Regions from separate parts of the Mesorhizobium sp. M1217 genome, predicted to be linked through region 2. Evidence: predicted binding sites of a transcription regulator. Region 2 holds the regulator's gene; each other region holds the start of a gene.
The links. Region 2 encodes PhoB, which activates phosphate uptake and scavenging genes when phosphate is short. Its sites were predicted from a motif close to TGTCATNNANCTGTCAT; they were not measured.
Positions count from the first base shown of each region.

Region 1 (6,998 bases), on a different contig from region 2:
AGACATCGAGCAAGCGCTGAGAGCCGCCGGATAGGGCTGACCGAACAGAGGTGAGCGGGGACGCGCCGGTCAGGCGCCGGACGGGGTCTCTTCCAGCTCCGCGACGGCCTTGGTCTGGATGGTCATAACGTTGCCGCGCCAGTCGACGGCGCCGCTCAGCCAGCCGCGCGCCCATATCGCCGGCAGCATGCAGTCGCGAACCATCATCGCCAGGATGGTGCGCAGCGACAGGTGCCATCCTTTGACCCAGGCCAGGGCACATTCCGGCAGGTAGGCCGCGACCAGCACGGCGATGGCGGTTGCCGGCAGGCTGACGCCGGCGTCAGCCGCCGCGATCAGCGCAAGCACCAGCGGCGGCGCCGCTCCGATCAGGATCTCGGGGGCGAAGAACAGCGCGAAGGTGACGCGGCGCAGCCGCGCCCAACGCGCCTGCCGAGACCAGATCTCGCCAAGCGTGCGCCGGCCGAGCGGCTGTTCGAAGGGCGAAGCGACAAGATTGACGCGCAGTCCGAGCCGGTTGACCAGCTTGGTCGCGGCAGCGTCCTCGGCGATCTCGGCGGCCAGCGCGCGGATGCCGCCATTGGCATCGAGCATCGGCTTGTTCCACAACATGCTCTTGCCCTGGGCGAAGCCGAGACCGAGCGCCTCTCCAGCGTACTGCCAGCGTGCCTGCAGCGTGTTGAGAAAGGCGCATTCGACCTCCCCCCAAAACCCTTCAGGCCGCGAGCCGATTGGCGTCGAGCAGACGAGGCCGGTGTCGGGCCGCCATGCCGCCATCAGCTGCTGGACATAATCGCTCGGCATAAGCACGTTGGAATCGGCAAGGATGACCCAGCGATAAAGCGCCGCTTCCCAACCCTTCACGCAATTGTTGAGTTTCGGATTGCCGCTGATGCGGTCGTCGCCGACGAGCAGCCGGGCGCGTATAGCCGGAAAACGCGCCATTGCAGCGGTGATCGACTTGACCACGGGGTCGTCGGCATGGGCGACACAGAAGATGAGTTCGTAGCGCGGCCAGTCGAGTGAGAAGGCGCGCTCCAGCGTCTCCTCGGTAAACGGCTCGACGCCGCGCGCCGGGACGACGATCGATACCGGTGGCACGGTGGCGGCGGGCGGTGCGATCCTGGCTGGTCGCTTCAGCTTCAGCGAAGCTAACAGGATGCTGGCGAGATTTGAAAGAAGGAGAGCTATGGAAAAGAGGGCGGCTGCGAATGTCGGTTCCATCGAGATCTGGTCACTCCAGAAATGCCGGCCGCATGACGGCCGTTTTCAACAATTCGACAGAACACTGAGTCGCCCGGCACAAGCCTGCACACCATCATTGTCATGTGTCACTTAAATGACATTGTTTTTCGGCACCTGCGCTTGAGTCGGGCAAGGAGATGACGCGCATCGTTGATCAAACTGCGCTGAGCGTCGAAAGTTCCATCTACATTGCTTTGGAGCAGTTTATGTACAGCGCCGTCACCCGCAACATCGAAGTGCAGGTCAGGCCGTTCTATCTGGAGGATCACTCCGACCCGCCGCAAAACCGCTATGTCTGGGGCTACCAGGTGACCATTGACAATCAGTCGGACGAGTTCGTGCAGCTTCTGTCGCGCTACTGGCACATTACCGACGGCACCGGCAAGGTCGAGGAAGTGCGCGGCCCCGGGGTCGTCGGCGAGCAACCCGGACTCAACCCCGGCGACAGCTATCAGTATACGTCCGGATGCCCGCTCTCGACCCCGTCCGGCATCATGGTCGGGCACTACACAATGCGCAACAAGCGGGGCGAGACCTTCGACGTCGCCATCCCCGCCTTCTCGCTCGATTTGCCGGGCACGCGGCGCACCGTCAATTGACGTTCACTTGGATTCCTCTTCCCGCCTTGCGGGGCGAGGAACCCAAGTTCTGCGAAGGCAGCCGCACTGATGCTCGTTATCGAGCCGCTGCAAATTCCGCCGGGTCGAAGTCATATTGCTTCGAGCAGAATTCGCAGGCGACGTGAATGCTGCCATCCTCGGTGCTGTCCCTGATCTCCTCGGCGGAAAAGCCTTCGAGGATGCCGCGGATCTTCTCCCTCGAGCATGAGCACTGGTCGGCGACCGGCACGCCGCCGAAGACGCGGACGCCATGCTCGTGGAACAATCGGTAAAGCAGCCGCTCGGCGCCGATCGTCGGATCGATCAGTTCGGTCGGTTCAATGGTACCAAGCAGCGCCAGCAGTTCCTGCCAGGAATTGTCGGCCGGGTCGTGGATTTCCTCACCCGGATCGCCGTCGCCCCCGGGAAGGTCGGGTACGCGCATGCGTTCCGGCGACTGCGGCAGGAATTGTGCCAGCAGGCCACCGGCGCGCCATTGCTCGCGGGCACCGCCGACGCCGGGCGTCAGAAGCTTGGCCACCGAAAGCCGTAGGTCGGTCGGAATCTGCTCCGATTGGCGGAAATAGGTGCGTGCGGCTTCTTCCAGCGTGACGCCGTCGAGCTGGACGATGCCCTGGTAGCGTTGCGTGTGGGCGCCCTGGTCGATTGTCAGCGCCAGGACGCCGCTGCCGAGCAGCGTCTGCGGCGACGTCTCGCCGGCAGCCGTCAAAGCCTCCAGCCGGTCGGCATCGAAGCGGGCATAGGCGCGCAGCGCGTGCGGCGTGGAGAAATCCGCGACCAGCATATCGACCGGCCCGTCGGTGCGGGTCTGCAGAATGAACTTGCCCTCGAACTTCAACGAAGTTCCGAGCAGGACGGTCAGCACACAGGCTTCGGCCAGTAGTCGTGCCACCGGCTCGGGATACTCGTGGCGGCTGAGAATAGCGTCGAGCATCGGCCCGAGCTGGACGGTACGGCCGCGCACGTCGAGCGGGCCGACCTCAAACGGCACGACATGGTCGTCGCCGGCGTAGCCGAACTCGCCGAGCTTGGGTTGATGTTCAGCCAATTGACGAGTTTCCAACATGACAAAGCTCCGGGGCGCGGCGATGCCGCCCTCCGGGGCGCATGCGACGAGACGCGCTCGATTTGCGTGATGCGCCTGAGATAGGCACCACGAACTCCCGGATCAAGGCGGCCCGGATCAAGCGCCCAGGCACCAGGCCAAAACCGCCTTCTGGGCGTGGAGCCGGTTCTCGGCCTCGTCGAACACCACCGAATGCGGCCCATCGATGACCTCGTCGGTAACCTCCTCACCGCGATGCGCCGGCAGACAGTGCATGAACAGCGCGTCCGGCTTGGCTTTCGCCATCAGGGCCGCGTTGACCTGATAGGGCAAGAAGACATTGTGGCCGCGCGCACGGTGCTCCTGACCCATCGAGACCCAGCAGTCGGTGACGATGCAGTCGGCCTCGTGAACGGCCTCCTCGGGCGAACGAGTGAATTTCAGCTTGCCGCCATTGGCCTTCGACCAGTCGACATGCCTCTGAGCCGGTTCGCTGCCTTCGGGCACGGCGACGTTCAGCTTGAAGCGGAACCGCGCAGAGGCCTCCAGTAAAGAATGCAGGACATTATTGCCGTCGCCGGTCCAGGCGATCGTCTTGCCGGCCACCGGACCGCGGTGCTCTTCGAAGGTCATGATGTCGGCCATCAACTGGCAGGGATGGGTTTCGTCGGTCAGCCCGTTGATGACGGGCACCGTAGCGTTTTCCGTCAGTTCCAGCAGCCGGTCATGCGAGGTGGTGCGGATCATGATGGCATCGACATAGCGCGACAGCACCTTGGCCGTGTCTGCAATAGTCTCGGAACGGCCAAGTTGCATCTCGGTGCCAGTCAGCATGATCGTCTCGCCACCCAACTGCCGCATGCCGACGTCGAACGACACGCGCGTGCGCGTCGAGGGCTTGTCGAAGATCATCGCCAGCACCTTGCCTTCGAGCGGCTTGGTGCGTTCGCCGGCCTTGAGCCTCGCCTTTCGCACAGCTGCGTCGTCGAGCATGAAGCGCAGATCGCCTTCGGAAACGGCGGAAAGATCGGTGAAGTGGCGAAGGGACATCAGGAATTCCAGGATTACTTCGCGGCGGCAGCGACGATGGCATCCGCCAGGCTCTTGGCGCCGGCACGAATGCGCTCGAGCCCCTCGTGGATCTCGGCATCGGTGACGGTGAGAGGCGGCAGCAGACGGATAACGTTGTCGCCGGCCGGAACCGTCAAGAGATGCTGGTCGCGCAGTGCCACCGTAACCTTGGTGTTGGGCATCGCGCATTTAAGGCCGAGCATCAGGCCGGTGCCCCTGATGCTTTCGATAACGTCCGGAAATTCGTCGGCGACACCGGCCAGCCCCTGTTTCAAGAGCAGCGCCTTGCGCCGGACGTCATCGAGAAAGCCGTCTTCCAGCACCACGTCGAGCACGGCGTTGCCGACCGCCATGGCCAGCGGATTGCCGCCGAAGGTGGTGCCGTGCACGCCGGCGGTCATGCCGGCCGCTGCCTCGTCGGTGGCGAGGCAGGCGCCCATCGGGAAGCCGCCGCCGATGCCCTTGGCCACCGCCATGAGGTCGGGTGTGACACCCGCCCACTCATGCGCGAACAGCTTTCCGGTGCGGCCGACGCCGCATTGGACCTCGTCGAAAATCAAGAGCAGTCCGTGCTGATCGCAGAGCTGCCTGAGCCGCTTCAGCGATTGCGACGGCACTTGCCTGATGCCGCCCTCACCTTGCACCGGCTCGATCAGGATCGCCGCGGTTTCAGGCGTGATCGCCTTTTCGGCGGCGTCGATGTCGTCGAAGCCGACTTGGTCGAAGCCGTCGACCTTGGGGCCGAAACCTTCCAGATATTTGTACTGGCCGCCGGCGGCGATGGTCGCCAGGGTGCGGCCATGGAAGGCGCCTTCGAAGCTGATAGTGCGGAAGCGCTCGGGATGGCCCTTGACGAAGTGATAGCGCCGCGCCGTCTTGATGGCGCATTCAAGCGCCTCTGCGCCGGAATTGGTGAAGAACACCTTGTCGGCGAAGCTGGCGTCGGCCAGCCGCTCGCCGAGCCGGCTCTGTCCCGGAATCTCGTACAGATTGGAGACGTGCCAGAGCTTGGCGGCCTGTTCAGTGAGGGCCGCGACCAGATGCGGATGGCTGTAGCCCAATGAATTCACGGCGATGCCGCCTGCGAAATCGAGATATCGCTCGCCCTTGTCGGTGACCAGCCAGGTGCCTTCACCGTGGTCGAAAGCCAGGGGTGCGCGAACAAAGGTCTCGAAAAGCGCCGAACCGCTCATTATATGCGTCTCCGGAACCGGAAAATCAAAAAGCCGCCAAAGCGGCGGCCCTTGTGGCTTATCGTGTTTTTCGGCCGTGAAGTCAACGAAAAGGTCGCGCAAGGACGTGCGGCAAGCCCCCCAGCACAATGCCGGCTCATAAGCGACCGGGCAAGTTGGGGAAAACCGAAAAAACCGATTCGTGTTGGCCTTGGGACTCTTGTCACCGAGTCAGCGCATAAGGTAATTGTAGTAGAGAAATAACTAGATTTCGTGCGGCGGACCTAATCACCCGATATATGTGGTGTCTGCCCGGCAGAAGCCGGGTCGGGAATGGATTCCGATTGCCGCACTTTTCAGCAGGAGCGCGGTCTCATGAACTGGACTGACGAGCGAGTCGAACTTCTCAGAAAATTGTGGTCGGAGGGTCTCAGCGCCAGCCAGATCGCCGCACAGCTTGGTGGGGTCAGCCGCAATGCGGTCATCGGCAAAGTGCACCGGCTGAAACTGTCCGGCCGCGGACGCACAACCGCATCACCGGCACGCCAGAAGAAGACGGTACAGGGATCGACGATCCAGAAATCGGTGTCGCGGGCAGCAAGCGCCACGCGCCATGCCACCACGTCGATGTCGATCGGTGCGACCGCGCTCAAGGCGCAGTTCGATGCCGAACCGGTGTCGCGCCACTATATCCGCCCGGTCGAAAACGTCGTCGTGCCGATCTCCCGGCATCTGCAACTCGTCGAGCTGAACGAGCGCACCTGCAAGTGGCCGAATGGCGATCCGCTTTCGGAAGACTTCCATTTCTGCGGCAACGACGCCGCCGAAACCGGACCCTACTGCAAGTACCACGCCCGGGTGGCGTTCCAGCCGGCGTCGGAGCGGCGGCGGAGCAGGTGAATGGTGGCGGCTTGAGCCTGGCGTAAGAAGCAAAGCTCCCATTTAGCCCTATTCACTATTCACCTTTCTTCAAAGCCACCCATTCTTGCGAAACCGCCAGTAAAGAAACGTGCAGATCAGGGCGATTGCTGCCAGTACGGCCGGGTAGCCATATTCCATCCTCAGTTCCGGCATGTCGCTGAAATTCATGCCGTAGATGCCGGCGAATGCTGTCGGCACGGCCAAGATGGCGGCCCATGAGGCAAGCTTCTTGGAGATCGCCGTCTCCTGACTCTGGCCGACCAGAAGGCTCGCCTCGAAGGCGAAGGCGAGAACCTCACGCAGGCTGTCGATCTTTTCCTGGACCGTGCGGATGTGGTCGGTGACGTCGCGAAACAGCGGGTGCATGGCTGTATGGATTTGCGGCAGATCGGCGCTGGTCAGCCGCCGGCAGACCTCCACCAGCGGCAGGGCCGCATTACGCAGGCGCAAGAGATCGCGGCGCAGCATGTAAAGCCGCTCGATGTCGGAGCCGGTCATCGGCTTCAGCAGAACCTTGTCCTCGATCGCCTCGACCTCGTTTTCGATCTGCTCGAGCACCGGCATGTAGTTGTCGACGATGAAATCGAGAATGGCGTAGAGGACGAAATCCTCGCCCTTGGCGAGGGAATGCGGACAGCTTTCCCAGTGCTGGCGAACGGCGGCGTAGGAGGTCGACGGGCCATGCCTGACGCTGACAATGTAGCCAGCGCCGACGAACAGATGCGTCTCGCCGAAGGTGACACGGCTGTCGATCAGCTGCGCCGTGCGGGCAACGATGAACAGGGCATCACCATATTGCTCGATCTTCGGCCGTTGGTGCGGATGCTCGGCATCCTCGATCGCCAACTCGTGCAGATGGAATTGCGCCTGGACGCGCAGCAATAAATTGCGGTCGGGCTCCAGCAGTCCGATCCAGACGACATG
Region 1 covers NZ_JAMYMA010000023.1:92,042-99,039, forward strand. The annotation lists gene NKH37_RS29650 (O-succinylhomoserine sulfhydrylase) at 1-34, shown strand, start outside; gene NKH37_RS29655 (ceramide glucosyltransferase) at 70-1,224, opposite strand; gene apaG (Co2+/Mg2+ efflux facilitator ApaG/CorD) at 1,452-1,844, shown strand; gene NKH37_RS29665 (Hsp33 family molecular chaperone) at 1,921-2,931, opposite strand; gene argF (ornithine carbamoyltransferase) at 3,049-3,960, opposite strand; gene NKH37_RS29675 (aspartate aminotransferase family protein) at 3,975-5,174, opposite strand; gene NKH37_RS29680 (GcrA family cell cycle regulator) at 5,529-6,053, shown strand; gene NKH37_RS29685 (magnesium and cobalt transport protein CorA) at 6,123-6,998, opposite strand, start outside.
Region 1: NKH37_RS29655 (ceramide glucosyltransferase) is a predicted target of PhoB. The motif match lies at 1,329-1,345, and genes of this name have one in related genera.

Region 2 (6,998 bases):
GGCGCGCCGCGCTGGGTGGTGATCCGCTCGGTCGCCTACCGCGCCGCATTGTCCGGCATCGTCACCGGCATATTGCTGGCGATAGCACGCATTTCCGGCGAGACGGCGCCGCTGCTCTTCACCGCGCTCAACAACCAGTTCTGGAGCAGCAATATCAACGCGCCGATGGCCAGCCTGCCGGTGACCATCTTCCAGTTCGCTCTCAGCCCTTATGAGGAATGGCAGCAACTGGCGTGGACCGGCGCACTCATAATCACCCTGACGGTTCTGGGCTTGAGCATCCTCGCCCGCAGCCTTACCGGACGCAGAGAGGACAGATGACACAGATGTTGTCCCCGGACATGACGATGACCGAAACGGTCGCCGAGAAGACGAAGATCGAGGTCAAGAACCTCAACTTCTACTACGGCCAGAGCAAGGCGTTGAAGGACATCACCTTGTCGCTGCCCGAGCGCAGCGTCACTGCCTTCATCGGCCCTTCGGGCTGCGGGAAATCGACGCTGCTGCGTGTGTTCAACCGCATCTACGAACTCTACCCGAAGCAGACAGCCGAGGGCCAGGTGCTGCTCGACGGCAAGAACATTCTCGACCGCTCGCAGGACCTCAATCTCCTGAGGACCAAGATCGGCATGGTGTTCCAGAAGCCGACGCCGTTCCCGATGTCGATCTACGAGAACATCGCCTTCGGCGTCAGGCTTTATGAGAATCTGGGCAAGTCCGAAATGGACGGCCGCGTCGAACAAGCGTTGAAGCGGGCCGCGCTGTGGGGCGAGGTCAAGGACAAGCTCAACGCCAGCGGCTTGAGCCTGTCAGGCGGCCAGCAGCAGCGGCTTTGTATTGCCCGCACCGTGGCCGTGAAGCCGGAAGTCATTCTGCTCGACGAACCGGCTTCGGCCCTCGACCCGCTGTCGACTGCCAAGATCGAGGAACTGATCGACGAATTGCAAGCCGACTATACGATCGTCATCGTCACCCACAACATGCAGCAGGCGGCGCGCGTGTCGCGCCAGACCGCCTTCATGTATCTGGGTGAACTGGTCGAGTTCGACCGGACCGAGAAGATCTTCACGTCGCCCCGCGAGAAGCGCACGCAGGACTACATCACTGGCCGCTTCGGCTGAGCCGTTCCGATCATGCATATGAGGACAGGACCATGGGCGAACACACAGTCGCTTCTTTCGACGAGGATCTCGAGCAGATCAGCAAGCTGATCCGCGACATGGCCGACCTCGCCGGTTCGATGGTCGGCGGGGCGACCAAGGCCCTGTTGAATTCCGACAACGTGCTGGCGCAACGCGTCGTTTCCGACGACGCCATCATGGATGCGCGTCAACGCGAACTGGACGACCGCGCCATCACCCTGATCGCCAAACGCCAGCCGATGGCCCACGATCTTCGCCATGTGGTCGGAGCGATCCGCATGGCGGGCGACCTCGAACGCATCGGCGACCTTGCCAAGAATATCGCCAAGCGCGTGAGTGCGGTCGGCCTCAGCGCCACGCCGCGGGACCTGTCGCATTCCATCGACGCGATGGCGCAGCTGGTTCTCATCCAGGTGCAGGGTGTCATCGAGGAATATGCTGCAGGCGATGCGGCCGCGTTGGCCAAGCTGCGTGCCGCCGACGAGCGCATCGACGTCAAATACACGTCCGTGTTCCGCGAGCTGTTGACCTACATGATGGAAGATCCGCGCAACATCACCGCTTGCACGCACCTGCTGTTCTGCGCCAAGAATCTGGAGCGGATCGGCGACCATGTCACCAACATCGCCGAAAATGCGTATTATGTGCTGACCGGCGAGCAATTGCCGGTCAATCGTCCGAAGCAGGACGAAACGACAATGTCCGCACCGGTGACATGATGGGGGTGCCCAGCCGATGATCGCACCACGCATAATGGTGGTGGAGGACGAGGAGCCATTGGGTGTGCTGCTCCGCTACAATCTCGAATCCGAAGGCTACCAGGTCGAGGTGGTGACACGCGGCGACGAAGCCGAGATCCGTTTGCAGGAGAATGTGCCCGACCTTTTGGTGCTCGACTGGATGATACCAGCGGTTTCCGGCATCGAGCTCTGTCGTCGGTTGCGGGTGCGCCCCGAAACCGAGCGGCTGCCGATCATCATGCTGACCGCGCGCGGCGAGGAGAGCGACCGGGTGCGCGGGCTTTCGACCGGCGCCGACGACTATCTGGTCAAACCGTTTTCGACACCGGAATTCATGGCCAGGGTCAAGGCGCTGCTGCGGCGCGCCAAGCCGGAAGTGCTGTCCAGCGTGCTGAAGGTCGGCGACATCGTGCTCGATCGCGAATCGCACAGGGTCTATCGCAAGAAGAGCGAAATCAGGCTCGGGCCGACCGAATTCCGGCTGCTCGAGTTCATGATGCGGCATCCGGGCCGTGTCTTCTCGCGCAGCCAGTTACTCGATAATGTCTGGGGCGAGACAATCTACATCGACGAACGCACCGTCGACGTGCATGTCGGGCGGCTGCGCAAAGCCGTCAACAACGGCCGGATGCCGGATGTCATCCGCACCATCCGCGGTGCCGGCTATGCGATCAGGGAAGATTGACCCGCCTGGTCAGGCTACGTTCTTTCTGACGCTGGGCCTCATTTGCGCGCCCGGCGCGAAAATCTCCTGGTCGACGAAGCTTAGCGCCCGCATCGCGCAGCCTTCGCGGATCAGCGGCAATTCGTTCGGCTCTGTATCGAAGGAGATCGAGCCCGAATGCTGGCCGCCGGCGGTCTGGGCGATTGCCTTCCGCAAGGCCGGCTCGATCAGATCGAAGGCGGCGGCACTGGCGCCGACCATCGCGACCGGTGCCGGATCGATCAGCGCGAACAGCGAGCCGAGACCGAAACCCAGCGCTTCGCCGGCCTTGCGGTAGGCCTCGCGTTCCGGCCCATCTTTCTCGCGCGCCCGGGCCGCCAGTGCTCGCATGTCGGCGTCGCTGACGTCGGCGATCGGTTCGCTTTCTTCGCTCATCTGCCTGGCGTTGCGCCAGATGGCGTAGTTGCCGGCATAGGCCTCGATGCAGCCGCGCCGCCCGCAACGGCAGAGCGCGCCGCCCGGACGATGGATCATGTGGCCAAATTCGCCACCCGAGGAATGCGTCCCGGTGAACAGTTCGCCCTTCAGCACCAGCCCCATGCCGATGCCATGCGAAAGCAGGATGGCGATGAAGTCGTCGCGATAGCGATCCGGATTGCGCCAGCGCAAAGCCACCGCCATCATGTTGCAGTCGTTCTCCACCGTTGCCGGGATGCCGAATTCGTCCTCCAGCATGTCGGCAAAGGCGATGTCGGTCTGCGGCGTGATCGGCGACCACAGCATGGCGCGTGCAGGGGAGTCGGTAATGCCCTGAATCGCCAGGGCGATGCGGGCGACACTGCGGACGTCAAGGTCTGGATCCTGCAGCCGGCGCCGGACGATGGCCATGCATTCACGGATCAGCTCGTCGCGCGGCATGGTCAGCGTGTCCAGCCGGCGCTGTTCCTCGGCGACCACCTGTCCCGTATAGTCGATAATGGCGGCCGACAGGAAATTCAGCGACAACACCACGGTCAGCACCGCCGCCGCTTCCGGGTTGAGGGCGAGGCCGACCTGCGGACGACCGCGTTTCAACGAAACGGGCTCACTTGCCTTGCTCTCGGCGAGGATGCCTTCCCGTATCAGGTCGGAAGAGATCGCCGATATGGTCGAATGACTGAGGCCGGTAGTAGCTGCGATCTCAGTACGCGATGGCTGGCCGGCCCGGCGCACCGCCGAGATCACCATCGCCCGGTTGCGCCGGCGCAAATCGTCATGGCGGATTCCGACCGACATTGTTTTGCTTTCCTCCCGGTTGCCGCGGCCGCTCATGAACCGGAAGCCGTCGGTAATGTCCGACAAATAGTGTCGGACGCAGGCAAATAGTGTCAGATGCAGGTGGCGCTGTCATCGTTTATTCCGACGCTCGAAAAAACTCGCAGAGTCATCAAAATCCATCAGAATCGATGTTGACAGCAGCCGGAGATCGGGCCAGTATTTTTTCGAGGCTCGAAAAAATTAGAGCTTCTAAGCTGGTCTTTGAGCCAATTGGTCACGCCGTACGCGGCGCAGGGAGGATATGATGAAGAAATTCACGACCGCCATTCTGGCGGGTGTCGCCATGACGCTGGCGCTGGCGTCGGTGGCGCAGGCTAAAGACAAGGTCATCGGCGTTTCCTGGTCGAACTTCCAGGAAGAGCGCTGGAAGACCGACGAGGCCGCAATGAAGGCGGCCATTGAGGCCGCAGGCGACAAGTATATTTCCGCCGACGCACAGTCCAACCCCGGCAAGCAGCTCACCGACGTCGAGAGCCTGATCTCGCAGGGCGCCAGCGCACTGATCATCCTGGCGCAGGACGCCTCGGCCATCGGGCCGGCCGTGCAGAAGGCACTGGACGAAGGCATCCCGGTCGTCGGCTATGACCGGCTGATCGAGAACAAGGACGTGTTCTATCTGACCTTCGACAACAAGGAAGTCGGCCGCATGCAGGCCCGCGAAGTCTTCAAGGTGAAGCCGGAAGGCAACTACGTCTTCATCAAGGGTTCGGGTTCCGATCCGAATGCCGATTTCCTGTTTGCCGGTTCGATGGAGGTGCTGAAGGAGGCCATTGACGGCGGCAAGATCAAGAATGTCGGCGAGGCCTATACGGACGGCTGGCTGCCGGCCAACGCTCAGAAGAACATGGAACAGTTCCTGACCGCCAACGACAACAAGGTCGATGCCGTGGTCGCCGCTAATGACGGCACTGCCGGCGGCGTCGTCGCCGCGCTGACGGCGCAAGGGCTGGCCGGATCGGTTCCGGTTTCGGGCCAGGACGGCGACCACGCCGCGCTGAACCGCATCGCGCTCGGCACACAGACCGTGTCGGTGTGGAAGGATGCGCGCGAGCTCGGCAAGAATGCCGCCGAGATCGCCTCGCAACTGGCCGACGGCAAGCAGATGACCGACATTGCCGGCGTGAAGGATTTCACCACGCCCGGCGGCAATACCGTCAAGTCGCTGTTCCTGACCCCGGTCGCCATCACCAAGGACAACCTCAACGTCGTCATCGACGCCGGCTGGATCAAGAAAGAAGAGGTCTGCGCCGGGGTGACGGCTGGCACTGTTGCAGTCTGCAACTGAGCCGACGTTTCCGAAAAGTCCGAACGCCGCGGCCGCTCGCCGCGGCGTTTTTCCAACAAGAGTTGTTTTTCCGCTTCCGGCGGATAACTTCTAGGCTGCTTCCGGCATCCGCGGCAGACGGCAACCCGGCGGGAGAAACATCATGACCGACACGACGTCCAACACGCCGGTCGACAGCACGACAGACCGGGCACGGGAATCCGAACTCGGCATTGTTGCCCGATTTCTCAAGGCAACCGAACTCGACACGCGCATGCTCGGCATGGTCGGCGCGCTGCTGGTCATCTGGGTCGGCCTGCATGTCATTTCTAGCGTACGGCTCGGCGTCAATCCGTTCGACTTCGACAGCCGGACCTTCCTGACGCCACGCAATCTCTGGAACCTGTCGGTGCAGACTTCGGCCGTGGCCATAATGGCCGCCGGAATGGTGCTGGTTATCGTCATGCGCAATATCGACCTGTCGGTCGGCTCCGCCGAAGGCCTGATCGGCGTGGTCATGGGTTTTGCGCAGGTGCATTTCCTGGTGCGAATGGTCGGTCTGCAATTAGGCAACCCCTGGATCTGGATCCTGGCGCTGGCCATCGGCCTCGCGCTTGGCCTTCTGATCGGAGCGTTCCAGGGATACATCATCGCTTATCTCGAGGTGCCGGCCTTCATCGTGACGCTGGGCGGCCTTCTGGTCTGGCGGGGTGCCGCATGGTGGGTCGCCAGTGGGCAGACGATTGCGCCGCTGGATGCCACTTTCCAGCTGATGGGCGGCGGACCGACGGGTTCGATCGGTGCGCGATGGAGCTGGATCGTCGGAATTGTCGCGTGCCTGGCGGTTGTGTTCATGCTGCTCAACGGGCGGGTGCAGCGCAAGCGGTTCCGCTTCCCGTTACGCCCGATCTGGGCCGAGACGTTCCTCGGGGCCGTCACTTGCCTTGTCATCATGGGCGCCATATGGCTTGCCAATTCCTATCCTTGGCCGGTCGGCATCGTGAACAGATATGCGGCGGCCAACAATATAACCGTTCCCGAAGGCGGGCTGTTCATCGCCCATGGCATCGCCATACCCGTGCTGATGGCTGTAGCCGTAGGGCTGATCATGACCTTCATCGCCAAGCGTACCCGTTTCGGCCGCTATGTCTTCGCCATCGGCGGCAATCCGGAAGCAGCCAACCTTGCCGGTATCAACACGCGCTGGGTGACCATGAAGGTGTTCATGATCATGGGCGTGCTGGCGACGATCGCCGCAGCGATCTCGTCAGCCAGGCAGAACTCGTCGACCAATGCGCTGGGCACGCTGGACGAGCTCCTGGTCATCGCGGCGGCGGTGATCGGCGGCACGTCGCTCGCCGGCGGCTCCGGCACAGTGCTCGGCGCCATGCTCGGCGCGCTTTTGATGCAGTCGCTGCAGTCCGGTATGGTGCTGCTCGGCATCGATTCGCCGCTGCAGAGCATCGTTGTCGGAGCCGTGCTGGTGGTCGCGGTGTGGCTCGATACCGTCTATCGCAAACGGGTCTGAGCATGATCCCGCAAGGTGGAAACCGGTTTTCGTACAACTTGATGCTCAAGCAGGATCTATAGGGAGGAAGGACGAGCATGGCAGACAAAACCGCTCCCACGCCGCTGATCGACATGCGCAACATCTCCATCGCTTTCGGCGGCATTCGCGCCGTCGACGATGCCTCTGTCGACCTTTTCCCGGGCGAGGTGATGGCTTTGCTCGGTCACAACGGTGCCGGCAAATCGACGTTGATAAAAATCCTGTCCGGCGCCTACAAGCGCGATGCGGGCCAGATTTTCGTCAACGGCGAGGAAGCTTCGATCTCCAATCCCCGCGACGCCAAGAAGTACGGCATCGAGAC
Region 2 covers NZ_JAMYMA010000002.1:70,811-77,808, reverse strand. The annotation lists gene pstA (phosphate ABC transporter permease PstA) at 1-321, shown strand, start outside; gene pstB (phosphate ABC transporter ATP-binding protein PstB) at 318-1,121, shown strand; gene phoU (phosphate signaling complex protein PhoU) at 1,154-1,861, shown strand; gene phoB (phosphate regulon transcriptional regulator PhoB) at 1,878-2,567, shown strand; gene NKH37_RS03000 (ROK family protein) at 2,577-3,821, opposite strand; gene xylF (D-xylose ABC transporter substrate-binding protein) at 4,108-5,148, shown strand; gene NKH37_RS02990 (sugar ABC transporter permease) at 5,291-6,655, shown strand; gene NKH37_RS02985 (ATP-binding cassette domain-containing protein) at 6,733-6,998, shown strand, end outside.

Region 3 (6,998 bases), on a different contig from region 2:
CGGCCTGCCTGAGGAAACGACGGTGCATTGGCATGGCCTGATCCTGCCGAACCAGATGGATGGGCCGGCCGAGATCACGCAGGCGCCGATCGAGCCCGGGCAATCCTATTCATACGAATTCACCGCAACCCAGCACGGAACCTATTTCTATCACCCCCATGCCAAGCCGGACCGGACCCAGGCGCTCGGCCTCTACGGTGCGCTGATCATCGATCCCGCCAATCCCGCCGATGAGGTCGCGGCCGACCATGATTACGTCATCGAGCTTCAGGAATGGCTGGTGCGGGAAGGGCTGACCTACCCGTCGATGCCGATGGACGGCGGCATGCCGAATTTCTTCACCATCAACGGCAAGGCCTATCCCTCGACCGAGACGATTCCGATGAAGGTCGGCGAGACGCTCAAGGTGCGGTTCATCGGCACCAACAACGGCTTCATCCATCCGATGCACATCCATGGCGGACCGTTCGAGGTCGTTGCCCGCGACGGCGAGACGATCCCTGCCTCGGGTCGTTTCCTTGCCGATACAGTCAACGTCGGGCCAGGTCAGCGCTATGACGTGATCTGGAAGGCACAGCGTCCGGGCAAATGGCTGATCCATTGCCACATCCCGCATCACACCACGAACAACAATGTCGAGGAGAAGGGCGGCGGCGGGCTGATGGTCGTGATCGATGTGACATGACCGGCGTCGGCTTGGCTCGTTCCAACTGCTGCACCGGCCCGGACGCCATGCAGTGGCTGAAACCATGTTTTCTCTTAAGCTGATGTGATCTGCCAGACAGCGACGCCGGCAAGGGCGAGACCGGCAGCGCCCTCGATGGCCCGGGAAATGGTTTCGAACAGCCGTGGCTGGCGCGCGAAAAACTGTACAAGCCGTTCCCGAAACACGATCGACAATACCGCGACGCAGGACAGCGTCAGCGCCACGCCGACCATCATGGTGATGGCAAACAGGACGCCCGCTGCCGGAACACCCCTGGAGATCGCGAAAGTCATCGCGAAAAGCGTCAGCGGGCAGGGGATCAGGCCTGCCATCACGCCGACAGCCTCGCCTTCGTGCCTGTGGTGATGGCTGTGGCTCAAAGCGCGCCAGAGCATCCAGACGCCAATGAGGCCGAGCAGCCCACGACTGATATGCTCCAGGAGCGGAGCGCGGCCAACGCTGCCCAATGCTATGGAGACCAGTGGCAGCGAGAGAGCCGCAATCAGAACGGCAATCGTCACATGCGTGAACGATAGCGTGATAGACACGAGCAGGCCGCGCGAGACCTTCGCATCCGAACCGGCAAGATAGGTCGCCAGGACCGCCTTGCTATGACCCGGCGTCAGCGCATGGGCAGCCCCGAACACGACGCCCATCGGCAGGAAGGCCATGAATGCCAGCCAATTGCCTCCGGCCGCAAGCAGCTTGATCTGCTCGCCGAGCGTCAGATAGATCGTGCGCTGAAATTCGACGAGCGTCTGGAACATCGGACGAGACTAGCAGAAAATCGGCGAGCGTCAGTGCATGTGGCCGTGGTCATGCGTGTGCTCGTGAGGGTGCGGATGGTCGTTCTCTCCACGTTCCGTTGAAAACCGGACATTCGCCTCAGCCAGGGCTGGCATATGCTGGGACAGTTCGTCTTTCAGCGCTGCCGCGATCTTGTTCGCCGCCGACAGCGGTAAGGTTTCGTCCGCGGCAATTGCGATGTCGGCGTGCAATCTATGACCGACCCAGCGCGCCTTAGCATCGACAATATGCGCGCCCGCAACATGCTCGGCGGCATGTCGGATTTCATCCATCACACCGGGTTCGATTCCGTCCAGCATGCGGGTCAGCACCGAACGGGCCGATTGCCACACGATACCGAAGATCGCAATCGTGATCAGCAGGCCGACGATCGGGTCGGCCAAGGAAAAGCCGAGCCAGACGCCGATGGCTCCGATGACCACGGCAAGGCTGGTAAGTCCGTCGGTGCGGGCGTGGTAGCCGTCGGCAATGAGTGCCGCGCTGTTGATTTCGCGGCCGACGCGGATACGGAACACGGCAACCGCCTCGTTGCCGAGGAAGCCGACAATGCCCGCCGCCGTCAGCCAGCCGAGGTGTGTCACTACTTGTGGATTGATCAGCCTGTCGATGGCTTGGTAGGCGGCGACAACAGCGCTGAACAGGATGATGAGCACGATGATGATGCCGGCCAGATCCTCGACCCGGCCCAAGCCATAGGTAAAGGTCCGCGACGGCTTGCGCCGCGCCAGCACGAACGCAATCCATAGCGGGATCGCCGTTGTCGCATCGCCGATGTTATGGATCGTGTCGGCCAGCAATGCCACGCTCCCCGACAGCACAACCACGACCATCTGCAACGCCGCGGTGATGGCCAGGATTACGAACGACCATTTGATTGCCCAGATGCCCCGGTCGGTGGTAGCAATTGTCGCATCGATGACGCCGTGGGTGTGACCGTGCGAACCGTGATCGCCGTGATGATGTGCGGCGTGCGAGCCGAACCCGAGCCAGTCCAGAATGCGGGCTACGATGGCATTCATAGATACTTCGCCAGCTGCTTGAGTTCCGCCAGCGAGTTGCCGCCGGTTTCCACGCTGTCCGTGAGGCAATGCTCGATGTGATCGTTGATCAGCTCGCGCTTGGCGCTGCTGATGGCCCTTTCGACGGCATGAAGCTGCTGCGCCAGATCAACGCAAGGGCGATGCGCCTCGATCATGGCCAGCACCGCCGCAAGGTGGCCTTGCGCGCGCTTCAGGCGCTTTATGATGGAAGGATGTGAGGCGTGGAGGTGATCTGACATGCCTCCAGCATATCCTCCCCGGGGAGGATACGGGTCAAGCTCTAAGTCAGCTGTGCAATTTCCGGAGAGGCTTCACCTTGAACATTGCTTGGTCTATGCCTTCCCCATGAAGAAGCTTGCCCGTTTTCTTGGCCTGCTGGTCGTTACAGCAGTCCTTGCGGTGGCGCTGGGCACGCTGCTGCCGCGCCCGCTCTGGCCGGCGGCCGCTGCCGATCCGATCGGCGCAAGCCACCGCATCTTGGTGCTGAAAAACCCGATCCACGCCGACATCGCCATCCCGGTCGACGACGATGTGCGCCGGCGCTTCCACTTCCTGGTCGATGCCGGCATTCCGGCCGACATGGCGGAGGTCCGCTACATCGTCTTCGGCTGGGGAGGCCGCGCCTTCTATCTCGAGACGCCGACCTGGTCGGAACTGAAGGCAGTGCCGGTGATGAAGGCGCTGACCGTCGATGCTTCGGTGATGCATGTCGACATTTCAGGCGAAATCGCCGAGCCGCATCCCGACGTCGCCGGCTTCGACGTAAGTGAGGAACGCTTTGCGGCGCTGCTCGATTTCATTGCAGCGAGCTTTCAGCAGGGACCGAACGGGGCCATGCCGATCGAGAATGCGGCCTATTCCCGTTTCGATAGTTTCTTCGAAGCCAATGGCCATTTCAACGCGCTGGTCGGCTGCAACACCTGGGCGGCGGCGGCACTGCGCACCGCCGGCCTGCGCACCGGCTGGTGGAACCCGCTGCCAGCCTCGCTCGGCCTGTCGATGCGGCTTTACAATTGAAGAGGGTTCCGGCTGATCAACGCCGCGATCCTTCGAGCCCTCCTTTCGCCAATCTCTAACGTTGCAGGACCTAGCAAGGCGCCGAAACTGCCAATCTCCCTCCTTGTGGGGGAGATGTCCGGCAGGACAGAGGGGGGCGCTGTCCCGCCGGCCTATCGAGCTTTTTATCGCCGATCCCCAGACTCGCGCGCCCGCTAGCCATAAAGCCAATCAAGATCGGCGGCGAGCTTTTCGGGTGAGCGCATCGCCAGGAACAGGTTGCGGGCCATCGCCACCGGCCCGGCCGCGTGCCAGGCGAGGCGGTTGACCGCGCCGCGGCGGGCGACCTGGGCGACGCGCGGCCGCCGCGCCTGTTCCCAAGCGGCAAGCGCGCCGCTGAGATCGGCAGGCGAGGTGGCAACGAAGCCGGCAAGCGTCGCCGCGTCCTCGATCGCCATCGCCGCGCCCTGTGCGGCAAAGGGCGTCATCGCATGCGCCGCATCGCCGATCAGTGCGACGCCTTCCGGTGTCGTCCACCGCCGCTGCTCGACGGTGTGGATCGGCCATGCCGTCCACGGCGCCGCCTCGCTCGCCAGACGGACCAGCGCCGGCGCGGTACCGCGCATGGCACTGACGAGGCTGGCGGGGTCGGCATGCCCCGACCAGCCCTCGGCGATTCGCTCACCCCTGGTGAAGGCGGCGAGATTAAAGGCAGTGCCACGGCTGACCGGATAGGCGACCATATGGAAGCCGGGATAGAGGAATGCAGTAACGCAATCGGGCGCACCGATCATGCCGAAGGCCTGTCCGGCGAGGCTGTCCGCGGCCACCGTGGCTCGCCAGGCAAGCTCGCCCGAGAATCGGCTTCTGACAAAGTCGGCCTCCGTGCGGGCCAGCTTTTCTCGCACCGACGACCAGACGCCGTCGGCTCCCACCAGCAACGATGCCTCGGTTTCGATGGTCGTGCCGGCAATCTCGACTGTTGCGGTGATGCCATTCGGTCCGGATGCTACGCTGCCGACGCGGGCGCCGGTGACAAGCTCGAACTCGGGTCGCTCGGCTGTCCGCGCCATCAGCGCTGACTGCAGATCGCCGCGGTGGGCAACGAGATAGGGCGCTCCCCAGCGCGTTTCGGCGGCCTGGCCAAGCGGTACGCGCGCCAACTCGCGCAGCGTGGCGGCATCCTTGAGCACGACCGCCTCCGGCCGCACCGCCGTCGGCAGCAGCCGATCGAGTACGCCGAGTTGTCGAAGAATACGTGTCGCGTTGGGCGACAGCTGGATGCCGGCTCCGGCAGCCTCGAGGTGCTGCGCCTGTTCGAACAGTTTTATCCGATGGCCGCGCTCGGCGAAGGCCAGTGCCGCGGTCAGCCCGGCGACGCCCGCCCCGGCCATGACCACATGCCGGGACTGCGTTTCTCGCATCAGGCTTGTCGCGGAAGAATCAGGCGGCCTGGTCGATATAAAGGCAGCCCAGCGGCACCGTTTCCAATGCCTTCAGCTTCGGCGAATAGCGATAGAGCGTCGAGCAGTAGGGGCAGACCTTTTCATTGTCGTCGCCCATGTCGAGAAATACATGCGGATGGTCGAAAGGCGGATTGGCGCCGGTGCACATGAATTCCTTGACGCCGATGTCGATTGCCGGATAGCCCGCATCGTTCTGGAAATGGGGAATGGAACCGCCTGCCATCGTCGTCTCCTGATCTTGTCGATTGGATCTGGATCATAACCCGTCTCTTTGCAAGATCGATGAAATGAAACTGTCGCAAAAGCCTGTCAGAGGATAAGTTAAGCCGGTTAAGGCTGGCGCCGACGGCTGGTGTAGGAAGAGCAGGAACCATGAACGAACTGAAGCCGGTGCAAAGCGAATTCATCACCATCGAGGCCGCGAGCCGCGAAGGCGGCAATCCTGACCGCTTCGTCAACCGCGAGTTTTCCTGGCTGCAATTCAACCGGCGCGTGCTCGAGGAATCGCTGAACGCCAATCATCCGCTGCTCGAGCGCGTTCGCTTCCTGTCGATATCGGCGGCCAATCTCGACGAGTTCTTCATGGTCCGCGTCGCCGGTCTTGCCGGCCAGGTGCGCGAGGGTATCGTGCTGAAGAGCCCGGACGGGCGCACCCCCGAGCAGCAGCTCGAACAATTGCTGCGCGAGGTCGAGCGCCTGCAGGAGGACCAGCAGAACAGCCTTTCGGCGCTGATGCTGCAGCTCAACAAGGAAGGCATCGAGAGCATCACCCGCGATGCGCTGACCAAGGACGAGAAGACCTGGCTCGAGGACCATTTCCAGGAGCAGGTGTTTCCGGTCCTGACGCCGCTGTCGATCGACCCAGCGCATCCGTTTCCGTTCATTCCCAATCTCGGTTTCTCGATGGCGCTGCAATTGCGCCACCGCAAGAACGGCGAGGAAATGAGCGCGCTTTTGCGCCTGCCGGTAGCGCTGAGGCGCTTCATCCGCTTGCCGGATCGCAAGCATCACGTCCGCTTCGTTCCGCTCGAAGAGGCGGTCAGTCTCTACATCGGCAAGCTGTTCCCCGGCTATGAGGTCAAGGGCTCCGGCACGTTCCGCATCATCCGCGACAGCGATATCGAGGTCGAGGAAGAATCCGAAGATCTGGTGCGGCTGTTCGAGACGGCGCTGAAGCGTCGCCGCCGCGGCTCGGTCATCCGGATCGAGTTCGACAGGCTGATGCCGTCCGAATTGCGCGACTTCGTCGCCGGCGAGCTTGGCGTCTCGGCCAGCCGCATCAGCGTGCTTACCGGGCCGCTGGCGCTTAGCCAGATCTCGGAGATCGTCGCCGTCGCTCGCGACGATCTGAAGTTCACGCCCTACAATCCGCGCTTCCCGGAGCGCATCCGCGAGCATGGTGGCGATTGCTTTGCCGCCATCCGCGAGAAGGACATCATCGTCCACCACCCCTACGAATCCTTCGACGTGGTGGTGCAGTTCCTGCGCCAGGCGATGGCCGATCAGGAAGTGGTGGCGATCAAGCAGACGCTCTACCGCACCTCCAACGACAGCCCGATCGTGCGGGCTTTGGTCGACGCCGCCGAGGCCGGCAAGTCGGTGACGGCGCTGGTCGAGCTCAAGGCGCGCTTCGACGAGGAGGCCAACATCCGCTGGGCGCGCGACCTCGAGCGCGCCGGAGTCCAGGTCGTCTTCGGCTTTCTCGAGCTGAAGACCCACGCGAAAATGTCGCTGGTGGTGCGGCGCGAGGATGGCAGGCTACGCAATTACGTGCATCTCGGCACCGGCAATTACCACCCGGTCACCGCGCGCATCTACACCGACCTGTCCTTCTTCACCACCGATCCGACGATCGCGCGCGATGTCGCGCAATTGTTCAATTTCATCACCGGCTATGCCGAGCCGGCCGAGCAGATGCGGCTGGCCATATCGCCGTTCACGCTGCGCAACCGCATCCTCAAGCATATTTCGGACGAGATCGGC
Region 3 covers NZ_JAMYMA010000019.1:51,219-58,216, forward strand. The annotation lists gene NKH37_RS26755 (multicopper oxidase domain-containing protein) at 1-685, shown strand, start outside; gene NKH37_RS26760 (HoxN/HupN/NixA family nickel/cobalt transporter) at 760-1,473, opposite strand; gene NKH37_RS26765 (cation diffusion facilitator family transporter) at 1,504-2,532, opposite strand; gene NKH37_RS26770 (metal-sensing transcriptional repressor) at 2,529-2,792, opposite strand; gene NKH37_RS26775 (TIGR02117 family protein) at 2,899-3,570, shown strand; gene NKH37_RS26780 (FAD-dependent monooxygenase) at 3,765-4,973, opposite strand; gene NKH37_RS26785 (zinc-finger domain-containing protein) at 4,993-5,238, opposite strand; gene NKH37_RS26790 (RNA degradosome polyphosphate kinase) at 5,388-6,998, shown strand, end outside.
Region 3: NKH37_RS26790 (RNA degradosome polyphosphate kinase) is a predicted target of PhoB. The motif match lies at 5,299-5,315, and genes of this name have one in related genera.